One region of the Blautia sp. HCN-1074 genome, then DNA from elsewhere that is predicted to be linked to it. Evidence: riboswitches for the same ligand, from Rfam matches in the RefSeq annotation. Region 1 holds a riboswitch; each other region holds the start of a gene.
The links. Region 1 has a riboswitch for cyclic di-GMP ahead of WKT11_RS15875 (PAS domain-containing sensor histidine kinase). Riboswitches for the same ligand answer to the same signal wherever they lie in the genome.
Positions count from the first base shown of each region.

Region 2: it holds a riboswitch for cyclic di-GMP, as region 1 does, so the genes downstream of both, WKT11_RS09515 (transporter substrate-binding domain-containing protein) here and WKT11_RS15875 (PAS domain-containing sensor histidine kinase) in region 1, are expected to answer to the same signal.
Region 3: it holds a riboswitch for cyclic di-GMP, as region 1 does, so the genes downstream of both, WKT11_RS18380 (leucine-rich repeat protein) here and WKT11_RS15875 (PAS domain-containing sensor histidine kinase) in region 1, are expected to answer to the same signal.

Region 1 is NZ_JBBKBP010000023.1:4,540-11,011, reverse strand. Features, by position in the region: gene udk (uridine kinase) at 1-610, shown strand, start outside; gene WKT11_RS15895 (hypothetical protein) at 980-1,489, opposite strand; gene WKT11_RS15890 (alanine/glycine:cation symporter family protein) at 1,635-3,005, opposite strand; gene WKT11_RS15885 (alpha/beta-type small acid-soluble spore protein) at 3,392-3,616, shown strand; gene WKT11_RS15880 (hypothetical protein) at 3,693-3,839, shown strand; cyclic di-GMP riboswitch class I at 4,025-4,100, shown strand; gene WKT11_RS15875 (PAS domain-containing sensor histidine kinase) at 4,469-6,472, shown strand, end outside.
Region 2 is NZ_JBBKBP010000009.1:11,847-18,318, forward strand. Features, by position in the region: gene WKT11_RS09495 (SdpI family protein) at 30-407, shown strand; gene WKT11_RS09500 (GNAT family N-acetyltransferase) at 433-876, shown strand; partial or broken gene WKT11_RS20000 (ATP-binding protein) at 1,001-1,270, shown strand; gene WKT11_RS09510 (hypothetical protein) at 1,671-1,892, shown strand; cyclic di-GMP riboswitch class I at 2,033-2,108, shown strand; gene WKT11_RS09515 (transporter substrate-binding domain-containing protein) at 2,348-3,607, shown strand; gene WKT11_RS09520 (hybrid sensor histidine kinase/response regulator) at 3,807-6,472, shown strand, end outside.
Region 3 is NZ_JBBKBP010000033.1:2,192-8,663, reverse strand. Features, by position in the region: gene WKT11_RS18420 (GTP pyrophosphokinase) at 1-19, shown strand, start outside; gene WKT11_RS18415 (hypothetical protein) at 22-558, shown strand; gene WKT11_RS18410 (HU family DNA-binding protein) at 1,006-1,419, shown strand; gene WKT11_RS18405 (hypothetical protein) at 1,419-1,619, shown strand; gene WKT11_RS18400 (hypothetical protein) at 1,619-2,719, shown strand; gene WKT11_RS18395 (hypothetical protein) at 2,856-3,053, shown strand; gene WKT11_RS18390 (hypothetical protein) at 3,096-3,656, shown strand; gene WKT11_RS18385 (helix-turn-helix domain-containing protein) at 3,925-4,143, opposite strand; cyclic di-GMP riboswitch class I at 4,347-4,427, shown strand; gene WKT11_RS18380 (leucine-rich repeat protein) at 4,506-6,472, shown strand, end outside.

The DNA.
Region 1 (6,472 bases):
TGTGATTGGAGTTGCCGGAGGTTCCGGCTCTGGTAAATCTACTTTTACAAACAGGATTAAAGATTATTTCGGAGATGATGTAGTTGTTCTTTATCATGACAACTATTACCGCAGACAGGACGGAGTTCCTTTTGAACAGAGAGTAACTGTAAATTATGACCATCCGGATTCACTGGAGACAGAGCTTCTGGTAGAGCATCTGAAGCAGTTAAAAGAGGGAAAATCAATCGAGTGCCCGGTTTATGATTATACGAAACATAACCGTTCTGACAAGGTGATCAGAATCGATCCGAAACCGGTTATTCTTGTAGAGGGAATCCTGCTTCTGGCAGATCCGAGAGTGAGAGACCTTCTGGATATTAAAGTATATGTAGAAGCAGATGCAGATGAGCGTATCCTGCGAAGAATCTCACGTGACGTAGAAGAACGCGGAAGAGATCTCAACGGCATTATCAAACAGTACCTGACTACTGTAAAGCCTATGCATTACCTTTACGTAGAACCGACCAGATCAAAAGCTGATATTGTTATTAACAGCGGTAAGAATGATATTGCATTCGACCTGTTTGTCTCAAAAATCCGTCTGTTGCTGGATAAAAAGGAAGATTGAGTGTAAAAATAAAAGCAAGTTTCTAAGTTCATCAAGATATAGTGAACTTTGGAAACTTGCTTTTTGTAAAAAATTTTATAACGGTTTAACAGTTCTGTATTCTGAAGCCTATTGATGAAAACAGCTTGTAACCAGATCAGGTAAGCCTGTTGTTTCAGTTGTGAAGAGCAATAGACAGTTAACTATTTGTCAATAATGTGAATTATATCCTCACATGACTGAAGTCACGTGCTTCCAGACGCTTTAGGCGTCAGACTAAATATCGGCGGATACGCCTGTAACTTAGGTTTGCGCAGATATGCGCTTTTTCCCATGCCAGATATGGCAGGTCCCCACATTACAGGTAGTCCGCTGTATATCTGCCTGCATCTATGCAGCCATTAAGAGTCCCATCTCAGAACTGAGTTCCCTTAGATCTGCATAAACACATGAGGTTCTACGCTTTACTGCAGGGACTTTTGCCTCCAGCAAAGACCTTTCCGTTGCCGGAAGGGGTTTTAAAAGTTCACGGATAAAATATCTGGCCCCGATATTATAAGAAGCTGACAAGTCACAGTTATATCTTTTTCCCGTCTGAAATGCGCAGAGGCTGTGATTTCTCCAGTCACGCAGGACTATCCCTGATCCATCATACGCAAGCCTGCTCGTATTCCATGCACAGATCCTGGATATGCGCATCCCTTTCCTGTTCGTTGTGTGAATCAGATGTTCTGCTGCATTAAAGCGTTTTTTTGCTTCCGGGATCATTTTCAGTTCTGCCCACACCTGTTCATAGATTTCCGTCAGATAGCTGACCGCCTGACGATAGATTTCCAGTGTCTGGCGGATTGGGATATTCTGTTTTCGTATTTCCACACCATAACTGGATACCGTCTGCATTTTCTTCTCCTCTGAACTGTTTTTTTATTTTGTGCTATGAACAAATAGTACCATAGATATCTTATTCTGTAAACATACGTTCTTTTTTTGACAAAAAAATTGCGCGTCTAACTCATCACTGAAGTAACGAGAATGCGACGCGCGGTCATTCAACAGGAATATCATCTCTGGCATCCAGATCATTGATATATTTTCTTGTTTCCGCAACGATCACATTTGACAGAAGCAACACAGCCACGAGGTTTGGAATTGCCATCAATGCATTCAGGATATCGGCAACGGTCCATACAAGATTCAGGGAAATAACCGGTGCGATCGCGGCAACTGCGATATACAGTACGCGATAAGGAATCAGTCCTTTTTTACCTGTAAAATATTCCACACATCGTTCACCGTAGTAAGCCCATCCAAGAACTGTTGAGTAAGCAAAAGAAATAATGCCGACAACCAGGATCACCGGACCAAGTACCGGAATCTGCTGAAATGCCAGAGTGGTAAGCACACCGCCATCTGTGATACTTCCCATATCAATGGAAGGATTTTTCATAATACTTGTGACGAGAACCAGACCTGTCATGAGACATACAACAACGGTATCCCAGAAAGTTCCGGTGCTGGAAACCAGTGCCTGACGTACAGGATTTCTCGTCTGGGCGGCAGCTGCTGCGATAGGGGCAGAACCCATACCTGACTCATTGGAAAAAAGGCCTCTGGCAATTCCGTACTGCATTGCCATCATAATACCGCGTCCAACCAGTCCGCCGGCAGCAGCTCCTGGGGTAAATGCCATCTTGCAAATCGTTTTTACTGCCGGAATAATAAAATCATAGTTGATTCCCAGAATGATCAGACATCCAAGTACATAAAAGAAAGCCATGAACGGAACCAGGCGTTCACATACGGTTGCGATTGATTTGATGCCGCCAAAGATAACAAGTGCTGTCAGTGCGGCAACTGCGATTCCGATAAAAACCGGAGAGATATTCAGATTCTCATTACATACAGTTGCAATTGCATTTACCTGAGTAGCACATCCGATTCCAAAGGAAGCGAAGCCGCCGAAGAATGCAAAAAGCAATGCCAGCCATTTCATATGTAACCCGCGTTCCAGTGCATACATGGCACCGCCCTGCATACGTCCGTCTTTCGTTTTCACACGGTATTTGACAGCGATAAGAGACTCGCTGTATTTCGTGGCGATTCCGAAAATGCCTGTCAGCCAGCACCAGAGAACAGCACCAGGACCACCCAGCGCGATAGCGGTTCCCACACCAATGATATTTCCGGTTCCAATTGTAGAAGCGAGAGCAGTGGTAAGTGCACCAAATTGACTGACTTCGCCTTCTGCCCCTGTATCTTTCGTGACAGATAATCGGATAGCTGTACCGATTTTTCTCTGGATCACACCTGTGCGGACTGTCATAAAAATATGAGTCCCGAGAAGCAGAAGAATCATCCACCATCCCCATACAAGACCATCCAGTTTGTTAATGAAATTTGCGACAGAATTAATCATAGGCTTCCTCTCCTTTTTATGAATTTATGTGAGTAAAGAAAAGAAGATACATCTTTGAACTTTAAAGATACCGTTTTATATAATAAAAAATTAATGTTATATAAAAAAAAGCATACATACACGATAGTTCATGTGATGTACGCCTTTGTACGGTTCGTCTTTTAGTTACACACATATACACAGATACAAATATCTGTCTGAAATTAAAGATTAATCTCAGTAGTTAAATGTAATTATACTGTAAAAAATATAAAATTGCAATAAATTTTCCATGCTCTTCCTTAGTATACGAAAACTTCCAGTGTATTATTCTTCTAGCTTCATATACTAGCATTGCAACACCAAAACAATCAAAAATGAAAACAACAACCAAGGAGGAAATTGATATGTCAAACACAAAATCTTCTAACCAGGCAGCTGTACCAGAAGCAAAAGGTGCGTTAGACCGTTTCAAATTCGAGGTTGCAAACGAATTAGGTGTACCGCTTACAGATGGATACAACGGTAACCTGACATCCAAACAGAACGGTTCAGTCGGCGGATATATGGTCAAGAAAATAGTATCGGAACAACCATTGAATTTTAGATTTATGTTTTATATCATGATTTAAGCGTCAAAAGCTCATACCTATTCAGCAGTTATCTTTTACAGATTCTTTTCATTTTCTGACAAAACGGGAACAGCGAATGCTGGAAAAATCATGGGCAAAATATTTTGCTGATGAGATATTCCCAAAGATCGGTGAAAAACCGTATGCTGAAAACGGAGATAAGCAGGGAGGTTGTTTACTTGTATCTGAAAATGAATTAGACAAAAGCAGGATGACATGGTAGAATATAACAGCCAATTTAATAGAAAATCAACCGAAACCATTTTGCTGGTTTTTATTTTTAATTTTGTGCCATTTAAACGATTTAAAGAATGAGAATATGTTGGATTTACTATATCATTTATATGAGCGTATTGTAAAATACAAATTGACATATTTTTCGGGGGGCTATAATAGAACTAAAGAAAGTAAATATTTTAGCAAAACAGATGAAAGTCTGTGACGCAAAGCTATAGGGCCTGTAAAATGGCAGCCAGTTGCATATGAAATAGCAAAGGGATACTATGGTTAATTAGTAGTAGTTTCTTTGCTTTTTATTATGGTTTAGCTTATCTGAATAGAGTAACAGAGAAAAGAAATAGAAAGATTAAGTAAAAAAGATAACGGAGATTAAAGATGATAAAAAAGGAGGCTGACAGGCAGAACTACAGTATCCTTGCAGGAGAAGGAGCTATTCTGCGGATTTTAAAAGAAATATTCCGATCATTGCTGTGACTGCCAATGCCTTTAAGAGTGATGAAGAATATTGTGCTGAAGCAGGAATGAATGCTCATCTTTCAAAGCCTTTTGATATAAATAAACTAATGGAAGTACTTACATCCCTGTTGGACTTAGAATATACGGAGGATAAAAATGTTCAATAAAGAAAAGCAAAGTGAAAATAATATCTTTTCACTGGATAATACAAAGTTAAATGAAAACTGTCAAAAAATCGTACAGGATGCAGTGAGCGAACTGAATATTGTTGGATTCATGACAGGATATTATGATGAAAATCTTACAATTACACAGGTCAGTTCACACATGTTGAGGAATCTGGGATATACGTTTGAAGAATTTCAAAAGAAAACATCAGGTTCTCTGAGAAATCTTTTATATGGAGAAAACCAGACCTTTCTTGAATACGACAGGTTCCAGCGCCTTCAAGGGTGTGGAGAAGGACAGATGCTGATGAGCGATGGCACACCTGTATTTGTCCGTATGTGCAAGAAAGATGCCATAGCAGATGATGGAAAGCAGGTATGGGTATTGTCTGTTCAGATTGACTGGATGCAGCAGAATCTGAAACTGATCAATAACGTGATTCATTCTGGGATGTGGCATTTTGATTGTGACAAAAGCGGAAATATTAAGGAAGTGTGCTGGAGTCATGAGTTTCGCACGATGCTTGGGTATCATGACATTCTTGATTTCCCAAATAAACTGGAATCGTGGTCAGATTTGTTACATCCAGAAGACAAGGAAGCAACACTTGCACTGTTAGAGCAAGCAATTCAAGACAAAACAGATAGTGTGAAATATGACTGTGAATACCGCTTGAAGATGAAAGATGGTTCCTATCAATGGTTCCGGGCAAATGCCGAGACAACCAGACGTCTGGACGGAACAGTACGTTTTATTGTCGGTACATTCATAAATATTGACAAGAGAAAGCAGAGCGAGATGAAAGCACAGAGAAATGAGGCATTTCATCGCGCCTATACAGAGGGAAATATCTGCGAGTATTATGTAAATCTAAAGGATAATTCTTTTGAGTCACTAAAAGTAGAGGATTCTCTTCTGGAGATTTTTGAAAAGAGCCATACATGGGATGAACTGATTCAGGCATACCTGGATAATTATGTTGTTGATGAGGACAAGGAAGCGGTTTCTCATTTTTACAACCGTAATTTTATTGTTGAAAAACTGAGTGAAGGTTCAAAAGAAATTAACCTTGAATGCAGAATACGGATACAAGGTGATGAACACTGGGTTCGTAATGTCCTTATGAGAGGAGAAGAAAATGACGGTTCACGCTATGCAATGATCTTCGTCCGGGATATTACAGAAGCCAGAAAAGAAATGGAAAACATATTGGAGCTGACACGTAAGAATGATGCGATGGATCTGCTTCTTCAGGGAACAATGCGTCTGGTCAATCGTTTTGCTATGTGCAATCTGGAAGATGATACTTATAAGTTTTATAGTCTGCACGGAAAAAAGCCACCATACGATGCTTACGGAACATATCATGACCTGATCAGGAGGATTGCATCCCGCTATAAAGTGGTGGCAAAGGATGAAACGATTGACAAAGTGATTTCAGCAGATCATATCCGTGGCATGATTAGAAGCATGGATGATATTTATAAGCTGGAATATTGTACGGAAGATGAAAAGCATTTTAAGAGCATGGCTTTCATTCCTTTGTCTTGGAAAGACGGAGTACTTGAAAAGGTGCTGTTGATCGCACAGGATACCACTCAGGAAAAACTTGCGGAGATAGAATCGAGGATTGCTTTGAAGGATGCTTATGAAGCGGCTAACAAGGCAAACAGGTCAAAGACAGAGGTTTTATCAAATATGTCTCATGATATTCGGACTCCGATGAATGCAATCGTTGGTATGACAGCCATTGCCGGAGCAAATATTGATCATCCGGATCGTGTGATTGATTGCCTTGGAAAAATAACCAAGTCGAGCCGTCATCTGCTTGGTTTGATTAATGAAGTACTGGATATGTCACGCATTGAAAATGGAAAGATCGAACTGACGGAAGAAGACTTTAATCTGGCTGAACTGGTAGATAACTTGATCGCAATGACACGTTCCGAGATTGAAGCTCACCATCATGATTTTGAAGTACGGCTCAACAAA
Region 2 (6,472 bases), on a different contig from region 1:
ATCGGAAGTTGTAGTAAAGGAGGTTTACAATGGGGTTTTGGATTTTTATGTTGATTATGGATTTGCTTCTTCCATTTACGATGATTGGTTTTGGAAGATATTTTATGAAAAAGGCTCCAAAGGAAATAAATTCAGTATTTGGATATCGGACTTCGATGTCTATGAAGAACAAAGACACATGGGAATTTGCTCATAAATATTGTGGTAAAGTCTGGTATGTCTGTGGAATGGTTATGTTGCCGATAACAGTAATATTCATGCTTTTAGTGATTGGAAAAAATGAAGATTGTGTTGGGAGTATAGGAGGAATTATCTGTAGTGTTCAACTTATTCCTTTAATTGGGTCTATTCTCCCAACAGAAATAGCATTAAAAAAGAATTTTGATAAGAATGGAACAAGACGATAAATTCTAGTTTGACGGAGTAATAGATATGAAAATCCGAGAAGTGAATGAGAATAAAAAGCAATTTATAGCATTATTGTTATTAGCTGATGAGCAGGAAAATATGATTGATCACTATCTTGAAAAAGGTACTATGTATGTACTTGAAGATGGTAATGTAAAAGCTGAATGTGTCGTTACTGATGAAGATAATGGAATACTTGAAATTAAAAATATTGCAGTTGATCCTCAGAATAAAGGACAGGGCTATGGGAAAGCATTGATTGACTTCCTTGTAAGTAAATATGCAGATAAATATTCTATTTTGCAGGTTGGAACAGGTGACAGCCCGTTGACCGTACCGTTTTATGAAAAATGCGGATTTGTCCGATCTCACAATATTCCGAATTTCTTTACGGACAATTATGACCACCCAATTTATGAGTGTGGTGTACAGTTAATAGATATGGTATATTTGCAAAGATGTTTATAACTTCCGGTTTGCAAACTAATAAAATTCTGAGAAAGGAGGGTTGCCGATGTACGCACAAATCATCCCGGATATCACTTTACAGACGGTTGGTGGTAAAACTGTTATTGTGGTAGAGATTTTTGAGGGCAGACAGCAGTTGCGCTCCTGGGGCATTTTGATTGAGCGTGATGGAAAAGAGTATCCGTCTAATGCTTTTGCTATTTTGACTGGCAACAGAGGACTTCATGTTGCAACACAATGTGGTGTGTTCAAAGGTACAACGAAAGCAGTATTTGTTGACCGTAGAGAATATACCGGTCCGCTTTGGGAGCAGATAGATGAAGCATTTCAGTTTGTTTTGAGAAATATTCATTTGGGTGCTACCATTGTGGGAATTTATCGGCAGGATGTTTATTTTGAGAATTTCTATGACGGTATTTTACAGGTAGCAAATATGCAGAAATTCTTCAAAGAACATTCTGATGGATTCCATACTACAGAGGCCAAAGGCATCTGGAAGGAATATACGGAAAGTTACTATCGGATGGATACCTATTACAGGTTGTTCCATCTGAGTTTCCAAAAGAGCCTGGAGACTTCTACTTTATACCCACTGGTTTTCACAACTTTTATGTGACAAATACTATTGACTGTGATATTATGGAGATGATATAAGCGAAAATGACTTTTGCGGAAACGAAAGTATCTTCATTTTTTATTTACAAATATGTTTTTTGATGGAATTGTATGTTTGCCAAATTGATAATTAGTATTTTCCCCTAATACATATACAATGAAGATATGTAGTAGAGGAAATGAAGTATAGTCACTTGCAGATAGAGAAGCATATTGCGGATAAAATAACATCTTTATGTGAAAAGCGTGATATCAGTAAATACAGATTATCGCAGTTTTTTCAGGAAGGTAATTTAGAGAATCTGACAGAAAAACAGAAAGAAGTTCTAGGGATATGGAACGATCTGAATGCAAATGAGCAGGAAACAGTAATGTCAATGCTTCGTGGACTTCGGAAGTAGAAGAACAGTTCGAGTATATATATCGGCTGTTCTTTTTTTGTTTTCAGGCGTTAAAACGGTAATGTTTTCTTGTGTACAGTAGAGCGCTATAGTATAATAAAATCAGTTTTTTTGCATAAGTTTAAAAGCTATATCTATAATAAGGAAATCGGCAAACCAGATGAAAGTCTGGGACGCAAAGCTACAGGGCCTGTAAAATGGCAGCCAGTTGCATAAAATGAGGTGCACTGTTTGTCTGACAGTGCTTTTTTGTGGTGTTATTGTTACTGTTCACATGCCACTATTCCGCGAGGCGTTTTGGCATGTATATGCCAAAATCCCGAGACATACAGCGCGAATTTATGCGATTAGCATAAATTCTGTGCATCGCGAAGCGTGTTACTGGGCACGGAGTGAACAGTAACGTGTTATTTCATAGGCGTAACTATAATAATTTTACTGGGAGAGAGAAATATATGAAAATGAATAAATCAGTATTGCAAAGGGGTATCATTTTTATATTGTGTATTTGCATCCTTTTTTCAGTCTGTCCGGTCTATGCTTTTGCAGCAGAAAGTCAGAAAGAGAAAATTGTCAGGATTGGTGTACCGGATGATACATATGATAAGATAAATGAAAATGGAAAAAGAAGCGGATACGGCTATGAATATCTGCAGAAAATCGCAGGTTATACCGGGTGGAACTATGAATATGTAGATTGTACATGGGAAAATTGTTTTGACAAATTAAAAAATGATGAGCTGGATATTATAGAAGGAATCTCTTATACGGAGGAACGGGCAGAGAATATGCTTTTTTTCGGTATTCCAATGGGAGATGAAAGATATTGTATCTACGTAAAACCCGATCATACAGACATCTCATCCTCTGACACTGCATCTTTCAATGGGAAAAAGATTGGAGTGCTTATGGATTACCTGCCGGAAATGGTATTGAACGAGTGGGAAAAGAAATATAATCTGCATATACAGCATGTCAATGTTTCAAATAATGAAGATGCTTTAAAGAAAATTGCAGACGGAGAAATTGACGGTTTTGTATCGTTAGAGGATTCCCGTCTGGGTGGGTACGGAATGGCGGCCTTAACGAATATCGGAAGTTCAAAAATATATTTTGCAATCGGCCAGAGTTATTCTGATTTAAAGACAGAGCTGGATAATGCTATGAGAAGGATCACAGATGATGATCCTTATTATGCAGATGAACTGCATAAGCAGTTTCTATCAGTGGACAGGGTATATTTTCTGACGGGAGAAGAACAGAAATGGCTGTCAGAGCATGGAGCAATCAAAATCGGTTATTTGATAAACGATGGCGGGGTCAGTACTCTTGATACAGAAACCGGAAAAGTGAGCGGCCTGATCACGGATTACATCCAGCTTGCACAAAACTGCCTGGAAGGGCAGACTTTGAAATTTTATATCAAGTGGTATGATTCACAAGAGGATATGCAAAAAGCGTTGCATGATGGAGAAATTGATATGATTTTTCATGTGATGCAAAATACGAATGCTGCCGAAGACCTGGGCTATGATTTAACAGATACTGTCTGGAAGTACAATATGGCGGCTGTAACGGTTAAAAAGAGTTTTGATGAAAATGCTGAAAATACGGTTGCGATACCAAGAGAAGACAGTGATTTGAAGTTTTATGTTTCCTACAATTATCCACAGTGGCATACTTTACAATTGGTTTTAAAACAGAAAATGCTGTAAGACAATTCTTTGTGTTGTGTTTCTGGCGGCCCCGGTCAGGGCGGCAGATTCAGATGAAGATATTGATACGGCAGTGCAATTTTATTAAATTAGGAGGTTGACAATGAGATGTATAGAGAAATATATTTGACAGACAGACAGACAGACAGACAGACAGACAGACAGACAGACAGACAGACAGACAGACAGGAGATTTAATATGATCGCGAGAGCAAAGAAATATGTAGCAGTATTACTGGCTTTTGTATGCGTGTGTATGATATTTTCTCCCCAGACTGCATATGCAGCCGAGGACAGTTCGCAGCATGAAACTGTCAAAGTCGGTTTCTTTGCCATGGATGGTTATCATGTGATGGATGAAGAAGGCAACCGCAGTGGGTATGGCTATGATTTTCTTCGGCTGATGGCCCGTTATTGGGATGTAGATTACGAATATGTCGGATATGATAAGAGCTGGGATGATATGCAGCAGATGCTTGAAGATGGCGAGATTGACATGGTAACATCTGCCCGCAAAACACCGGACAGAGAAGAAAAGTTTGATTTTTCACGTCCGATCGGAACCAATTATGGGATGCTGACCGTCCGCAGTGACAACAGCACGATTGTGGACGGCAATTACAGCACTTACAACGGTATGCGTGTGGCGCTTTTGAACGGAAACACCCGGAATGAAGAGTTTGCGGATTTTGCAGACGACAAAGGATTTACATATGTTCCATCTTATTTTGATACGACCACAGAAATGGATGAAGCCCTTCAGAGCGAAAAAGTTGATGCGATTGTTACCAGTTCTCTGAGAAAAACAAACAATGAGCGAATCGTGGAGAAATTTGGCAGCAGCGATTTCTATGTCATTGTTAAAAAGGGCAATACAGAATTGCTGAATGAGATCAATTATGCAATCGACCAGATGAATGCAGTTGAGGGTGACTGGAAAACGACACTTTATAATAAAAATTATGAAAGCATAGAAACTAAGAATCTGGAATATACGGAGAAAGAAAAAAGTATTATTTCACAGTATTCCAAGGACAATCCGCTTCATGTTCTGTGTGATCCGACCCGTTATCCATATTCTTATAATGAAAATGGTGAGATGAAGGGTATTATCCCGGATTACTTCCGGAAAATTGCAGACTATGCCGGGATTTCCTATGAGTTTCTTACACCTGCCACCAGAGATGAGTATATTGCTTATCAGAAAAATAAGGAAACCACAGATATGAGCATCGATGCGCGCCTGGAAACAGATAACTATGCTGAGACGAAAAAATGGGGGATTACTGCACCTTTCATTACGATGCAGCTGGCAAGGGTGACACGGCGTGACTTTGATGGAAAAATTAATGTTGTTACTACTGTTGACCAGACAGCATCAAATTCAATTGAAGATGCAATGGCACCCGGTGCAGAAAAACTGATGTGCAGTACCCGACAGGAAATGATGGAAGCTGTCCGTGAGGGTAAAGCAGATGCTGCCTTCGTCTACTATTACATGGCACAGGCGTTTGTGAACAGTGACACTACGGGCACCATGACATATACTCTGCTGGAACAGCCTACATTCACCTACCGCATGGTAATTTCATCAACTGAGAATCATGCGCTGGCTGGTATTCTGACGAAAGCAATGTATGCCATGCCCCCAAATCTTGTTGAAGATCTTGCAGCACAGTATACCACATACAAAGCAACAGAGCTGACATTTGTTGACTGGATACGTCTGCATCCTGCTGTTACTGTTTGGGTTCTTCTTATTTTTGGATGGCTGCTGACTGCTATGGCTGTGATAATGGTGCGTCTCAGTGCAAGAAAAAAAGCTCAGAAGACGGCCCAGGAGAAAGCTGAGAAAATGGCGGAATTGGCAGAGCATGCACAGGCTGCAGACAAGGCAAAAACAGCATTTCTGTCACATATGTCCCATGATATGAGGACACCGATGAATGCAATCATAGGATTTACCGGTATTGCAATGAAAAACAATCCGTCAGACAAAGTGAAAAATTGTCTGGAAAAGATTGACGAAAGCTCAGAGCATTTACTGTCGCTGATCAATGATATATTAGATCTGACCCGCATCGAAAGTGGAAAAGTGAATTACAATCCGGTACCGGCGGATGTGAAAAACATTACAGATTCTGCATTGGATATTACAAAAGGTTTTCTTACGAACAGGGATATCAACTTTAAGATTCAGCGTGAAGAAGCAAAGATTCCAAATGTACTTGTGGATCCTGCACGCCTGCGTGATGTGCTGGTCAATATTCTGAGCAATGCCGTGAAATTCACTCCGGATGGAGGGACGATTACATTTGAAGCCCGGTGTCAGGAAAAGGGCGGGGATGGATATATAAATATGCGTTACCGCATTTCGGATACTGGTATTGGCATGAGTGAGGAATTTACAAAAGAAGTTTTTGAGGAATTTGCACAGGAAGATTCCGGTGTGAGAACGCAGTACCATGGAGTTGGACTGGGGATGGCTATCGTAAAGAAGTATGTAGATATGATGGGTGGAACCATTTCCGTGCAGAGTAAAAAGCATGAGGGAACCACATTTACTGTGGATATTCCTTTGGAAATTACAGATAAGAAATGTAATAAGTCAGACACAGGTATTTCTGAAAAGGTGAATCTTACAGGTGTGAATGTCCTTCTTGCAGAGGATAATGAACTAAATGCAGAGATTGCTGCCGTGCAGTTGGAAGAGTTCGGGATGAATGTAGAAAGAGCTGTGGATGGAAAGAATGCTGTTGAGATTTTCAGAAATCATCCGAAAGGTACATTTGATGTAATCCTGATGGATGTCATGATGCCTGAAATGAATGGTTATGAAGCGACAAAAGCAATCAGGGCAATGAA
Region 3 (6,472 bases), on a different contig from region 1:
AGAGAACAGGAGAAAATAAACATGAGCGATTATATCACAACTTATACAGGAAAACATATTGATCCGGTGCATCCAATTTCAGATTTGATCTGCATAGAGGATATTGCACATGCGTTATCTTTGATTTGTCGCGGAAATGGACAGGTAAAAACATTTTTTTCCGTAGGACAACATTGTATTAACTGTGCCAGAGAAGCTTTGGCAAGAGGATATTCCAACCGTATAGCATTTGCCTGTCTTCTTCATGACGCCAGTGAATGCTATTTATCTGACGTACCAAGACCATTTAAAAAGACTCTTACAGGCTATAAAGAACAGGAAGAGAATCTATTGAACCTGATTTATCAGAAATATCTTGGAAATCTATTAACGTCTGAGGAAGAAAAAAAGTTAATAGAAATTGATGACGATATGCTCTGGTTCGACCTGACTTATCTTCTGAATGAAAAGCAAACCAAACAGCAGCCAGAGGTACATATTACGATAGACTATAAAGTCAGGACATTTGAAGAAATAGAGAACGAATATCTGGAATTATTTCATTACTTTATGAGATAATTACAATGAAATTGTCATAGTGATATTGTTTTTATTATATTTTTATGCACGTTAAAAAGATACATGAATATATAAATGCATAAGTGAAATGTCATAAGATACGTATGATGCCGAAAAGGTCAGTAAAATCAAGTGAATTTCAAAAAATCAATAAAAATTCACAAAAAAGATCAAATACCCCTTGTATTTTTGAATAATATGCACTATAATATCACATTTTCAATTTTAGCGCGTAAAATCAAGGGAAAATGGGTGTTAGGAGTGTGTAACTACACCAAATTTACACCACAGAATATAGCATTACATCTATAACAATAACAAAACATTTAAACATCTGAATAAGTCCATGTACTTGAATAACGACAGGTACGTGGGCTTATTTTAGTGCTTAAAAATATTGTCAAAGAAATGATAATTTCATAGAACAAAAACAAGGAGGAAAAGACGATGAACAAAACAATATATGAAACAGAATTTACCAAAATGGTACATGATAAAATGAGAGAAGCTAATAGATTCAAAGAATATGAGAGAATACCAAAAAATAGGATAGGTGGAGATTACTGGAATACATACTGGACAATCCGTTATATGCTTCGCACAATAGAGGATATTTTAACAAATGGAGATAAACTGGTATTATTAGGATACTTCACTGTAAAGCCTAAATTTTATAAAGAAAGAACAGCATGTCCTGGGATGGAAAGAACAGGAAAAAATGTGTATGAGATTCCAGAAAGATATAAGGCAAAGTTTAAATCTGGTACTGTGTTAAATCGTGCTTGCGAAGCGTATGGAGATTATCTCAAAGAAGAAGCAAATAATAAAGATGACGAATACGAAGAAGGAGAAGAAGAGTAATGAGATGTAAAGATTGTGAATATGTAAAATGCTATGCTATCAATAAGAAAATGTATTATTGTGACAATAGAAATAGAACAAATCTGATGGGTAAACTGGGCGAGGATAACTTACCTGAGACAATCCCTGAGTGGTGTCCAATGGCTGACAGGACAACTGCTGCTGATAATAATATAGATGAGAAAGGATTAGAGAAGTAATGGAATTAAATAATACAAAAATGAAGATGCAATATATTCTTGATGAAAATAAAAATCTGGCAGAGATACCACTAACAGATATGCTGCCTGTAGAATATCCAATTAAATATAAATTAATCAGTGCGTTTGAAGTATTTGTAAGAGTACCGCAGACAGAAAACTATTGGATATCTAATTACGGAAGATGCGTAAATAACCATAGAAACCCAAATAAGAATAAATTTTATGAACACAAACAGGGGCAATGCCATTATACAGTTTATGAGATAGAACGAATAGAAGAAAAAGTTAGAGGGAAAAAGACTGGGAAAACGATAATTGAAACTTGGAAGAGAGAAACCAGCTCTGAAGAATTAGTAGCAAGAAGTTTTCTGAAACCGTATAAATTCAGACATAAGATATGGCATAAGAATGGTGACTTTGATGATAATTGGTATAAGAATCTGCTCTATGTTTCTGATAAGGATTTTAGAAATCTGAAAGCAGGTAAGATTACATGGCAAGAATTAGGCTATGAGCAGGAATATATTGAGTATGTCAACAATGCCAAGAATCAAGCAATGACTGCGTATGGTTCTATTTCCAGTCGATGTAAAGGTGAAAATAACAGTGAGAGTGCGCACAAGTGTTATGATGATGTTGAAATGTGTCAAGAATGGAAAGATAATCCGCAGTTGTTCGTCAAGAGATACTTGGAATTGTATTATAAAGTACCAGGCGAATCAATGGCTGTAGACAAGGATTTATTTGGTAATGGAAGTAAGATATATTCTTCAAAGACAATCTGTATTCTGCCACAAGGGTTAAATACATTACTTGCTAACAGTAAAAAGCATTATAAAGATGGTGAAACACCAGACAATGTGCTGCCTCTTGGAGTAAGATACAATGGTAAAGTCAATAAATATTACGGACAGATTACTTATTTTGGTACAGAAGATATAATTGATTTACCATATAGGGATACAATAGAAGAAGCATTTGCAGATTATAAGAAGTTCAAAGAATGTGACATTGCAATTACGGTGTCAAAATACAGAGATAAGATACCGGAATACATATATGAGAAACTGCTTACGGTGCGAGTAGAACCGTATTAATATAGCATGTTAAAAAAATAACAATTATTGAAAACAACTTACGTTCATGGTATATTAAGTGTAGGAATAGATAGAATATATAAATATCGTAACTTTTGTGTAGGTATTAATGTAACTATAAAAAGGAGATATTTATATGAACAACATTAATAATATCAAAAAAGAAAGGGATGATACAATGGCAGCTATATCTAAACCTATAACTGGTGCGTTTGTTTTAGACAGTAATAAAGCATCCGATTTTTTCACAAAGAAAGCTTTTTCAAGTGCAGATGCTCTGAGGAGATTTAACAGGAAATCTAAAGTTGACAAGGTAACATCTGTGAAAAAATAAATGAGTTATGCGTACGGTGAACAAGTAGAATATGAACACAGTTTGATTAAGCTTGAAGATTTAGGTAAACTTCAAGCTTTTTCCTGTGGAAATAAAAAGTTAGATCATTTTTTTCATAAGGAACTCATACATGAGGTAAATATTTATGGAATAAAAGAAAAAATGATAGATACTGATGAGGGCTTACCATATAAAGTAGTAGATAAAAAAACAGGAGATATAATCGCTGTATATTCGTTAGCTGCATCAGGGATATTTTTTGAACAAACAAATCATATGCAGACTATTCCTGCATTAAAAATAGATGTTTTTGCAGTAGACGAAAGATATCAAAAAATGCATATGGATGTAGAATCGCAAGAAGAAGAGAATCCTGATGAGCATCGTTATTTAAGTGATTCGATTATGTGTGATGTGATAAGCCGTTGTGTGAAAATTTCGCAGGAATATGCAACTATTAGATATATAATATTGTATGCTGATAAAAAAGCGAAAAGATTTTATGAGAGGAATTTATTCAATCCATTTTTGGAATTTATGAAGAAAGAAAGACGGGCGGAGATCGCTAAAAATGATCCGATGTATATGGAGTTGGATGTTTAATATTATGCTTGGAAAGCAGTGCGTAATATACTGAGATAATTATAGGCATATCAGGGAGATACAATCCTTGGTATGCCTATTTTTTTACGTTTTATATGGCTGCTGCCGAGCGGTAATCTTTAATGTAAAACTACCGCCCCCATAAACACGTATATTAAATTTTAAGAACGAATGATTCACATATGAGGAAATCTTCATATGGTACATAAAACTCCATTATAAAGCGAAATACAAGGTTTGAGAAGCGTTCTGAGAGCATGATATATTATCATAGAGGTTGATCTTCATCAGAAGGAACATAGACACAAATATCCTGTATCTGACAGTGCAGAATACGGCACAAGTCATTAACAGTCTTCATAGAGATGTCTTGATTATGTTTAAGACGATGCAAAGTGCTATGAGACATATGATGCTTGCTTGTCAAAGTATACCAATTTTCATTTGTTTTCTTTAATGTTTCCCAGAATGGGCTGTAATCTATCATGGCTGTTCCTTCAAAGATATTTGATATTATTACCATAAAATAGATTCTTATACTTGAATATCTTCGTAATAACGAATATAATGTAAGTATTACAGAAATGTGATAGTAAATACAAAATGTCGAAGTATTACGACAAAAAAATTGCACATTACATATAGCAGTAGTATAATCAAATTGTGAATTTTATGTGAAATGTATTATACAATCAAATACGGCATAGCCAGAGAAATCTGGTGACGCAAAACTACAGGGTCTAAGCGAATGTATGACAGCCAGTTGCAACTATGATAATTAAGACATTGCTTCAAGTATGTTTGGGGTAATGTCTTTTTTAAAAGAAACAGAGAAAAGAGGATGACAGAATGAAGAAGAAAGTGTTAGCTTTTTTGCTTGCCAGTACGATGATTATAGAACCATTTACTGTGGCAAGTGCAGCGGATTTTTCTGATGGTATGGGACAAGATACTGTACAGTTCAGTGATGATGCAGAAGATGTGCCAGAAGTAGAGAATGATGATGTGGATCAGTTTGATACGGATGCTGTTGGTGAGGGGGAAGAACCAACAGAAACTCATGTACAAATGGGTGATAATGTTTGGGTTGATTTTGATTATTCTACAGGGACTGCCACTATTTCTGGTACTGGTGATATGTGGGATTATATGGAGGATGGATGGGATTCAAATTCAGGTGAGAAAAAAAATCCATTTACAAAATTGCAAAATCCAGGTGGAAATATTATTATAAAGAAGATAATTATTTCTGATAAAGTTACAAGTGTAGGAAATTATTTTTTATATGGATATACAAAATATGATGACTTTAATTCTGTCAATATATCATTGGGATCTTCGATTAAAAAAATTGGTGATTATGCTTTTGGGGGATGTAATATCGAAGCAATTATTTTACCTGATGAATTGGAAGAATTAGGAGATTATAGTTTCGATGATTGTGGATTAACGGAGATAACTATACCAGAAAATATTAAATCTATTGGTAGAAGATGTTTTGGAAATTGTGATAGTTTAAAAAATGTCATTTTACCAGATTGTTTAACTGATATTCCAGATGAAATATTTTTGGACTGTGATAATCTTGAAGAAATAGATTTACCTTCTTCATTAAAAAGATTAGGAGATGAATCTTTTAATAATTGTAAAAATTTAAAAGAAATTATCTTACCATCGAATTTGAAAACATTGGGTGTAGGTGCTTTTTCTAATTGCAATAGTCTAACAGAAATTACATTGCCTGCTTCTTTAAAAGAGATTAAAGATGATGGTTTTGATATAAGTGGAGCTTTTAGAAATTGTACCAATTTAAGAAAAGTCAATTTTGAAAAGGGATTTTCTGCAAGTATACCCGGAATGATGTTTGAAAATTGCAAACTTCTCACAGAAATTTCGATACCAGAAAATGTTTCATGTATAAGTTCTACTGCCTTTGATAATTGTTGGCGTTTAACAACAATAACGATTAATGGAGCTAAAACAGAGTTATTTTCAGATGCATTTAGAGGATGCCGAAACCTAACAAAAATAATAAGTTATAGTTGTTCATATGCAAAAAAGTATTATGATTCGTTAAGTGCGGATCAAAAAAATCAAATTACATTTGAATTTATAAAAGAGAATGAGCATGAATTAAGTTCTGAAAAAGAAACAATAAAGGAACCAACCTGTACAGAAAAAGGAATAAAAGCTAACAAATGCAATATTTGCGGAGTAATAGATGAATCAAGTAAAGAAGAAATTCCTGCATATGGTCATAAGTGGAATAACGGAGTAATAACTAAACAAGCAACAGAAACAGAGGAAGGCGAAATTAAATATACTTGTTGGAGATGCAATGCAACAAAGACAGAAACTATTCCTAAATTGTCTGCCATAAATTTACAAATTGATGAAAATGAACAATATTGGAATGGACATTACGAGTATCGTTTTTGGTGCACATCTAACAAAGATGTTACATATTATGCAGAGTGTGTAGGAAAAGATAGTGAACAACCTGTATATGATTCCGAAAGGCAGGATGGAGAAATTGATGTTGACAGTGGAAAATGGATAACTGTAGACATTCCAGATGAAGATGCGGTAGACATTTATGTTTTTGCAACTAATGTAAATGGAGATCATGTATCAGTAAAAGTAACACCAAATTATGATAATCGTCCAGAGAAACCTGCAATAAAAGTTGGCGATAATGCAACGGCAACAATAGATGGTGATACGATAACAATTACAGGTACAGGCGAAACATATGACGCTGCTATTGATTGGTCATCCATAGATAAGAGTAAAATTAAGAAAATTATTTTTAATGG